One region of the Nocardioides pacificus genome, then DNA from elsewhere that is predicted to be linked to it. Evidence: riboswitches for the same ligand, from Rfam matches in the RefSeq annotation. Region 1 holds a riboswitch; the other holds the start of a gene.

What was found. Region 1 has a riboswitch for cobalamin ahead of ACYU7L_RS16805 (nitrite reductase). Riboswitches for the same ligand answer to the same signal wherever they lie in the genome.
Region 2: another riboswitch for cobalamin. It lies ahead of bluB (5,6-dimethylbenzimidazole synthase); the one in region 1 lies ahead of ACYU7L_RS16805 (nitrite reductase).

What each region holds. Positions count from the first base shown of each region.
Region 1 covers NZ_BAAHCI010000014.1:76,892-81,297, forward strand. Annotated here, with positions in the region: gene ACYU7L_RS16795 (precorrin-2 C(20)-methyltransferase) at 1-449, opposite strand, end outside; gene ACYU7L_RS16800 (precorrin-8X methylmutase) at 446-1,111, opposite strand; gene ACYU7L_RS16805 (nitrite reductase) at 1,108-1,989, opposite strand; cobalamin riboswitch at 2,048-2,241, opposite strand; gene ACYU7L_RS16810 (UvrD-helicase domain-containing protein) at 2,305-4,406, shown strand, end outside.
Region 2 covers NZ_BAAHCI010000014.1:292,839-297,244, reverse strand. Annotated here, with positions in the region: gene ACYU7L_RS17835 (cobalt-precorrin-6A reductase) at 1-203, shown strand, start outside; gene ACYU7L_RS17830 (hypothetical protein) at 200-487, opposite strand; gene ACYU7L_RS17825 (class I SAM-dependent methyltransferase) at 719-1,507, shown strand; gene ACYU7L_RS17820 (hypothetical protein) at 1,598-2,032, opposite strand; cobalamin riboswitch at 2,119-2,308, shown strand; gene bluB (5,6-dimethylbenzimidazole synthase) at 2,325-3,014, shown strand; gene ACYU7L_RS17810 (sensor domain-containing phosphodiesterase) at 2,975-4,168, opposite strand; gene ACYU7L_RS17805 (TetR/AcrR family transcriptional regulator) at 4,267-4,406, opposite strand, start outside.

The DNA of each region.
Region 1 (4,406 bases):
CTCGCGACGGCGGACGCGGCGGCCAGGAACGCCGGCACGCCCGGGACGATCTCGGTCTCGTAGCGCTCTGCGAGCCGGTCGTGCATGTACATGTAGGAGCCGTAGAAGAGCGGGTCGCCCTCGGCCAGCAGCACCACGTCGCGCCCGGCGTCCAAGTGGACCGCGAGCCGGGCCGCGGCCTCCTCGTAGAACGCCGCCATCGCGCCGGCGTAGCCGCCGGGGTGGTCGGTGACGCCGGTGGTGACGGGGTAGGTCAGCTGCTCCTCCAGCACCCCGTCCGGGATCAGCTCGGCGGCGATCCGTCGCGCGTTCGAGCGCCGCCCCGCGGCCGCGTGGTAGGCGACCACGTCAGCCTGCTGGATCAGCCGGGCGGCCTTCCGGGTGATCAGCTCGGGATCTCCCGGGCCGACCCCGACACCGGCGAATCGTCCTCGAGTCACGGTGCTCACTCCTCGTCCCGGGCCAGCGCGTTGAGCGCCGACGACGTCATCGCCGAGCCACCCCGGCGACCGCGCACGGTCACGAAGGGGACGTCGATGCCGTGCTCGGCGGCCAGGTCGATGAGGGCCTGCTTGGACTCGGCAGCGCCGATGAACCCCACCGGACACCCCACGATCGCCGCCGGGCGTGGTGCCCCGTCGATGAGCATCTCGAGCAGGTGGAACAGCGCGGTCGGCGCGTTGCCGATCGCCACCACGGCTCCGGCGAGGTGCGGCTCCCACAGCGAGACGGCCGCGGCGGTCCGGGTGGTCCCCCAGGCCGCGGCGAGGCCAGGGACCTCCGGCTCGTTGAGCGTGCACAGCACCGCGTTGTCGGCGGGCAGTCGGCTGCGGGTCACCCCCTTGACGACCATGGTGGCGTCGCACAGGATCGGCGCGCCCGCCTCCAGTGCGGCCCGCGCCGCAGGCACCAGACGAGGATCGATGACGAGGTCCTCGGTGAGGTCGACCTGGCCGCTGCCGTGGATCATCCGGACCGCCACGCGCTCGGCGGTGGCTGGGATCCGGGACAGGTCGGCCTCCCGGCGGATGGTGGCGAACGAGTCCAGATAGATCGCCGGCCCGTGGTCGACGTAGGGGTAGTGCCGCTCGGGTCGACGCAGCTCGCTCATGGGTGCTCCTCGGGTCGTCGGCTCTCGCCGGTCAAGAGGTCGGGATCGGGGATCAGGACGCCCCGCCAGGGGGTGACGACGACCTCGGAGGCGCCGGCGCAGAGCTCCTCGACGGCGCGCCGGTCGAGGCCGGTCTCGGGTACGGCGGTGTGGACGCCGCCCGGCACCGGGCCGAAGCCGAGCGGTGGAGCAGGGTCGGGGACGTGCGGGTCCGGCGGATGCGGTGTGACCAGGGGCGTGTCGAGCTCGGCGGCGTGCCAGGCGGCCTCGGGGCCCTGCCCGCGCACGTCGAGGAAGCGGACCGCGAGGTCGGCCAAGGCACGTGGGGCCTCGTGGAGATCGACGGTCGGCCCCCAGTCCGGACCGACCCGGAGCTGGGCACGGTCACCGTCGAGGGCGACGAGCCCGAGGTCGCAGGGCCGCGTCAGCAGGTCGCCGCGCCCGTCGTCGAGCACGAACAGGAACCGGCCGGGCAGTCCGGCGAGCGTGGTGCTGGCGCAGATCTCGGCGTCGAGCGCTGCGACGGTGGGGCGCAGGTCGGCGCGTCCCCCGGCCAGTCCGGTCTGGGGCGAGGCCATCACGTTGCGGGCCAGGTCGTGCGCACGGCTGGGCAGCAGGCCGGTCGTCTCCAGCTCCTCCAGGACCACACTGGGCAGCTGCTCGGTGCCGGCGTGCCTGGGCAGGGCCCGGAGCTGAAGGTTGCTGCGTCCGGTCACGTGCACGTGAGCGTCACCGTAGCGCTCCGCGACCGCGACGAGGGCACGCAGCGAGTCGCCGCGCAACCGTCCGCCCGGGAGCCTGAGGCGGACGAGGAGCCCGTCGTCAGCGGGCCAGGGGCGGAGCGCGCCAGGGCAGCGGTCTGGTCGATACCGGTTCACCGGGAGTCACCTTGTTCGGAGTCCGGGCCCGTACGCGGGACCCACCATGACCCGACGACGGGTGTCGTCAGGGCCAGCAGGTCTTCGGACTCGGATCAACCGGGTCAGGACGCCTTCCCAGGGCGGATGCCCCAGTGGCTGCCGTTGCCGGCGTGTCCTGCCCGTCCCCTCACCGCTGCGCGTCAGTCCCGGATTCGCACCGGGTTCCCTGACTCCGTGTTGCGGAGTACGACTGGCTGAGCGGAGCGTACCTGGAACTCCGGACAGCCGACGTCGCAGGGCCTAGCCTGCATCCCGAGAAACGGGGGATGCAGGGTGTTCACAGCAGGAGTGGGTGCGGCGCTGGTCGTCATGGCGACCGCAGTCGTCTTTGCCAGGCTCAGGGCGAACCGCAGGAGGGCAGCCGCGCTGCTCCGGACCCGACTGGCGGCCGACGCTGAGCCGGCACTGCTCGCGGGCCGGGCGTGGAAGGACGCCGTCGAGCGCGGCCTGTCCGACGCGGTGGAGGCCGGTCGCTGGGTCACCCGCGACACCATGCTCGACTGGCTGGGAGCCAAGCCGGCGGCGTTCCCCGCCCTGAAGGCCCTCGCCCAGGAGGCGGAGACGGGCGCGGAGACACGCTCGCTGCTGGCCCTCCTCGCCCAGGACCTGCGTCCGACGGTCGCGGCGGTGAACGCCCAGATCCGAGCCCAGGAGCTCGCTACTCGTCGTACGTTCTTCGACACTATCGAGAAGCAGCCGCTCACCGACGAGCAGGCGACCGCGGTCATCGCCTTCGACAACCGCGTCCAGGTGGTCGCGGCCGCCGGGTCGGGCAAGACGTCGGTGATGGTCGCCCGCGCGGCGTACTCGATCCTGTGCGACATCGTCCCGGCCGAGCGCATCCTGCTGTTGGCGTTCAACAAGGACGCCGCCGTCGAGCTCCAGCAGCGTGTCGACGCCAGGCTCAAGGCGGCCGGGATCGACGGCACCGGGTTGCGGGCGGCGACGTTCCACGGGTTCGGCCTGACGGTGATCGGCCGCGCGACCGGCAGGAAGCCGCGGCTCGCCCCCTGGCTCGACGCCGGTCAAGACATCGAGATGGTCTCCCGGATCGTGGACGAGCTGCGCGACAGCTCCCAGGCGTTCCGCTTCAAGTGGGACATCTATCGCCTGCTCTTCGCGAGAATGGCCACGGAGCCCGACGGCGGCGAGCCGGACAGCTATGACTTCGTCTCCCGAGAGACCGGGTTCCGCACGTTCAACGGCGAGACCGTGAAGAGCCAGGGCGAGCGGATGATCGCCGACTTCCTCTTCCTGAACGGCGTGAAGTACGAGTACGAGTCGCCCTACAGCCATGACGTGGCGGACGCCGAGCACTCGCAGTATCGGCCCGACTTCTACTACCCCGACGTCGATGTGTGGCACGAGCACTGGGCGCTGGACCGCGACGGGCGACCACCCGAGTCGTTCGAGGGCTACGCAGCGGGGATGGCGTGGAAGAAGCAGCTGCACCGTGAGCGCGGCACGACCCTGATTGAGACGACCTGGGCGGCCATCCTCGACCAGACGGGGTTCCAGCCCCTCGCCGCCGACCTCAAGGCACACGGCCTCACGCTCGATTGGAACCCCGATCGTCCCATCCCGGGCGCGGAGCCGATCAGACACGAGGATCTGGCCCGGCTCATGCGGTCGTTCATGACCCACGTGAAGTCGAACTCCCTGACCCGCGAGGACCTCGCGCGGCGGCTCGCCCACGCCCCTGCGGCGGTGCAGACCTTCCGCTCACGCGTCTTCCTGGAGCTCTACTGGACCATCCACGACGAGTGGCAGCGTCGGCTGGCCGACGACGACTCGATCGACTTCGAGGACATGCTCGTCCAGGCGGCCGAGCATCTCGAGGCGGGGGTCGTCAACCTGGGCTACGAACTCGTGCTCGTCGACGAGTTCCAGGACGCCAGCCAGGCGCGCGCACGGCTGACCAAGGCGCTGGTCGACAAGCCGGGTCGACACCTGCTCGCCGTCGGCGACGACTGGCAGTCCGTCAACCGGTTCGCCGGCGCGGACCTCTCGGTGATGACCGACTTCACCGCGTGGTTCGGCGAAGCCCTCACCTTGCGGCTGCAGACGACGTTCCGCTCACCCCAGTCGATCTGCGACACCGCCAGTCGGTTCGTAGCCAAGAACCCGCGCCAGCTCACGAAGACGGTCACGTCCGTCCAGCGCGACTACGGCCCACCGAGCACGCTGGTGCGGGTCAAGAGCCCGGACGAGGTGACCGGTGCCCTGACGAAGGTGCTCGCCCATCTCGCCGAGGAGGTGCGCTCGGGCCGGGTCGAGCCCGGCCCCTCTGGCTGCGTCGAGGTTGACGTGCTGGGCCGCTACCGCTTCGACCAGGACCTCCTCCCATCGACCCTTCCGGAGGAGTTGAGAGTCCG
Region 2 (4,406 bases), 220 kb from region 1:
GCGAGCTGGAGCTGATGAGGAGCCACGACGTCGCGGTGGTGGTCACCAAGGACTCGGGCGGGGCCTACACCTCCGCCAAGCTCGACGCCGCGGGTCGCTGCTGCGCGGCCGTGGTCGTCGTACGGCGACCGGCGGTGCCGCAGGGCGTGGAGCTGGTCGAGGGCGTGTCGCAGGCAGTGGAGTGGGTGCGGGGCCGGCTCTAGGTGACGAGCAGGTCCTGGAGACGGCGGCCGGCGACGCGGCGCTGTTGCCGGATCCGCTGGCGGTCGCGCTCGGTCACGCGACTCCACTGCATGCTCATCACGGCGTCGGCCTGCGTGTCGCTGAAGTCGTAGTGGGCGAGCAGCGCCTCCCGGGCGGCATCACCGTCGCGAGCTCCGAAGAGGAGGTCCATCACGCCTTGAGCGTCGCGCAGGGCGATGTCGAGGGCCTCCAGGGTGGAGAGCTCGGCTCGCAGCTGCTCGATCTGGGGGGCTTGGTTGCTCACTCAATCAGTGTAGAAACCAAAGGGCGTGGACGCGTCATTCCCGACGCGATTCCTCGGGCAAAGACTCTTGCCGGCGGTTCCCCACTGGAAATCCGGTGGAACCTCAGCGGACGGAGGTGGTTGGGTCCTGCTCAGTGCTTCGTTGACGCGGCCCGGCACAGAGCGAGGCGCAAGGTGCGAATCGCCGGCGCGGCCAGGCCCGCGTGTCGTCGAGTGAGGGAGGTGATTGCGGTGGCTGGTTATGGGGCGCTTTCCGAGGTGTACGAGTGGCTGATCGGGGACGACAAGTTGACCCCCGCCACGGCCGCCGCGGTCTATGGCAGCGACGTCGTGGGCTCTCTGCCGCCCCACGCACGCATCCTTGACTGCGCGTGCGGGACCGGCCAGCTCGCCGTCGGTCTCGCGGGTCTCGGCCTTGACGTGGTCGCCACCGACGCCAGCGATGGGATGGTTCGCCGGACCGAGAAGGTCGCCCGTGAGCAGGGTGTCTCGCTGCGGGCCCTCCGCGTGAGCTGGGACGAGCTGTCCTACCACCTGGAGGACTCCACGTTCGATCTGGTGTTCTGCGTCGGCAACTCGCTCGGGCACGCCGAGGGCGCAGCCGGGCGCCTGACCGCACTGGAAGCGATGTCGCGGCTGCTGAAGCCGAGCGGACGCCTCGTGCTCACGTCGCGCAACTGGGAGCGCGTGCGCTCGGCCGGCTCACGGATAGACGTCCGCGATCGGCTCATCCGCCGCAACGACCGCGATGCGGTGGTCAGCTACCACTGGCAGATCGAGCAGCACTGGGAGCAGGAGCACTTCCTCGAGATCGTGGTTGCCCAGATCGAGCCGGATGGGGCAGTGCGAGCCTGCTCGGAGCGGCTGTCCATCTGGCCCTACCGGTACGAGGACCTCGTGGCGCAGTTGCGGAGCGTGGGGCTCACGGTGCAGTCCACCACCTTCGACCCCGAGAGCGACGGATACCTGGTGGTCGCCGGCCGCGACGAGGCGCGAGGCACGTCCGAGCCGGCGCGCTGATCTGCTTTCGTCGTCGTCCGTCGTCGACCTTCGCGGCTCGCGATCGCGTTCACCGCGCCCCGCAGGTCCTCGCAGTACGGACACACCCAGTCAGCACGAGCCGGCCCGATGAGGTGCCACGACTGTCCTGCGACGGGGCCGCGTCACCCAGACGGCCAGGAGGGCGAGCGGAGGGCGGGCCGCCAGGGAGCCCCAGAAGGCGGCCGAGCCCGGGTCCAGACCGTGCAGCGGGCTGCCGTCCACGAAGTAGAGCGGCACCTCCCAGGTCGACCACAGGGCGGCCAGCACGAGCCCGCTGCGCAGCACGCCGGGCCCCGCTCCCGCTCGGCGACGGAGGAGGTCGCGTGCGCGGGCCAGCGCGGGATCGGCCCACAGGATGACGAACACGCCCACGACCGGGCCGAGCAGGGCGACCTGTACGAGGGCGCGGCCGGCGCCCCCGCCCAGGGCGGCGGCCGAGAAGCCGAGCGTCCAGGTCCAGCCGAACGCCACCGTCACGAAACACCACCCGCGGCGCATGTCCACGACCGAACAGTCAATCAGCGCCGCGCCGAGGTTGGGCAGGGCCCTAAGACCTCGGCCGACGGCGAGGGCGGTAGGTTCGGCGCCGGCAACAACCTGCGAGGTGCCCCACCAGGGGAGAATCGGGAAGCCGGTGTGACTCCGGCACAGGGCCCGCTGCGGTGACCTCGAGTCGTCGATCACGCGCCCAGGCGCAGCCACTGGACCTCGTCGGCCCGGGAAGGCGATCGCACGATGACGACGGGAAGTCCGAAGACCGGCCTCGCATCGATCCGAGCTGCGGGAGCCTGCCCCCATGTCGAACAACCTGCCGAACAACCTGCCGAGCCACCTGTCACGCGACCTCTACGAGACCATCTTCCGGCGCCGCGACGTGCGCGCCGAGTTCACGGGAGAGTCGGTGCCCGACGACGTCCTCACTCGGGTGCTGGGCGCCGCGCATGCCGCGCCGAGCGTCGGGCACACCCAGCCGTGGGACTTCGTGCTCGTTCGCTCGAAGGCGACCCGGGCCCGCTTCCGTGAGCACGTGCAGCGTGAGCGCGAGGTGTTCGCGAGCACTCTGGAGGGCGAGCGGCGTGACACGTTCGACCGGATCAAGGTCGAGGGCGTCATGGAGTCGGGCCTCGGCGTCGTCGTGACGTACGACGCGGCGCGCGGCGGCCCCGCCGTACTCGGACGGCACGCCATCGCGGACGCCGGCCTCTACTCGACCTGCCTGGCGATCCAGAACCTCTGGCTCGCGGCCACGGCCGAGGGGCTGGGAGTGGGATGGGTGTCGTTCTACCGGGAGGAGTTCCTCCAGGAGCTGCTCGACATCCCCCACGAGGTGCGCCCGATCGCGTGGCTGTGCGTGGGCAGGGTCTCGGCGCTGCAGGAGGTGCCCGACCTCGAGCGGCACGGGTGGCGGGCGAAGCGACCACTCGAGCAGGCGGTGCACACGGAGCGCTACGGCAGCGGGGGGAAGGCGGGCCGGCCGAGCAGGTAGCCCTGTCCGTAGTCGACGCCGAGCTCACGCAGCGTCTCGAGCTCGGCCTGCGTCTCGATGCCCTCGGCGACCAGGGGCGCCTCGGTGTCGCGGGCGAAGTCGACGAGGGCCCGAGTGAGGGCGCGGCGCACCTTGTCGCTGTCCACGTCGCGCGTCAGGTCGAGGTCGAGCTTGATGACGTCGGGGGAGACGCGCAGGATGTGGCTGAAGCTGGCGAACCCGGCGCCGGCGTCGTCGACCACGATCGAGATGCCGGCGGCGCGGAGCTGGTCGGTGCGGGCCGTCAGCTCGGCATAGTCGCTGACCTGGACATGCTCGGTGAGCTCCACGCCGAGCCCCGGGTGCTCGTGGGCCAGCAGGGTCGCCTGGACGGCGTCGTCCACCAACGCGTCTGCCGACAGGTTCACGCTCAGCCAGACGTCGGGGGGCAGCTGGTCGCGCAGCTGAAGTGCCTTCTGCGCCGCCAGCAGCTCGAGCTCGACGCCCAGGTCGGCGCGCGTGGCGGCCGCGAACGCATGGACGGGGCTGGGGAAGACCTCGGGAGAGAACCGCGCCAGGGACTCGTAGCCGACGACCACGCCGTCGCGGAGCCGGATGACCGGCTGCAGGGCCATCCGCACGTCGCGGGTCTCGAGCACCCGGCGGACCCGCTCGGAGTCCTGTTGGGCGGCATGCCAGTCGTCGGTGCGCAGCCGGCGCACGTGGTTGCTGATCAGCTCGGCGATCACGCTCAGGAAGCGCTGCTCCTCGCCGCCCATCCCCGGCTTGGGGTCGCGACTCAGTGAGCAGACCATCCCGCCGACTCTCCCGTCGGCGTCGTGCCAGGGGATCCCGATGTAGGAGCCGATCCCGAGCGACGTCGTGATGGGAAGCTCGCGGGCCACGGGGTGGTGGCGGGCGTCCGGGATGACCGGCGGAAGCTGGCCGGACAGGACGCGCGTGCAGTAGGACCCCTCGAAGGGCGCGGCCTTGGCGACCGCGACGTCCATGTCGTGTCCGCTGGAGACCCGGATCTCGTGATGGGTCTCGTCGAGGGAGGACATCCAGACCAGATCGGCCTGCAGGTGCTTGCGGGCCAGTGCGAGCACGTCCTCGACGTACTCCCAGTCGGTGGAGGCCTGCTGGCGTGCGGCTTCCCGGGCGGTGGCGTGCATCGATTCCCCTCGTTGCGATGGCCATCCCCGCCTGACCGAGCGGGTCTCCCTACGGTAAAGGACCCAGTGTGCCGCCGTTCACAAGAGGGCCGGGGCCGTCACAGAGTCAGCGGCACGTGCGGGTCCAGGGTCAGCCCGTAGCTGCGCAGCGCGTCGTCGAGGATCGCCCAGATCCCGCGGGCGAGGAAGTCCGACATCTGCTCGAAGGTCGTGGCGCCGGGGTTCTCGACCCAGCGCG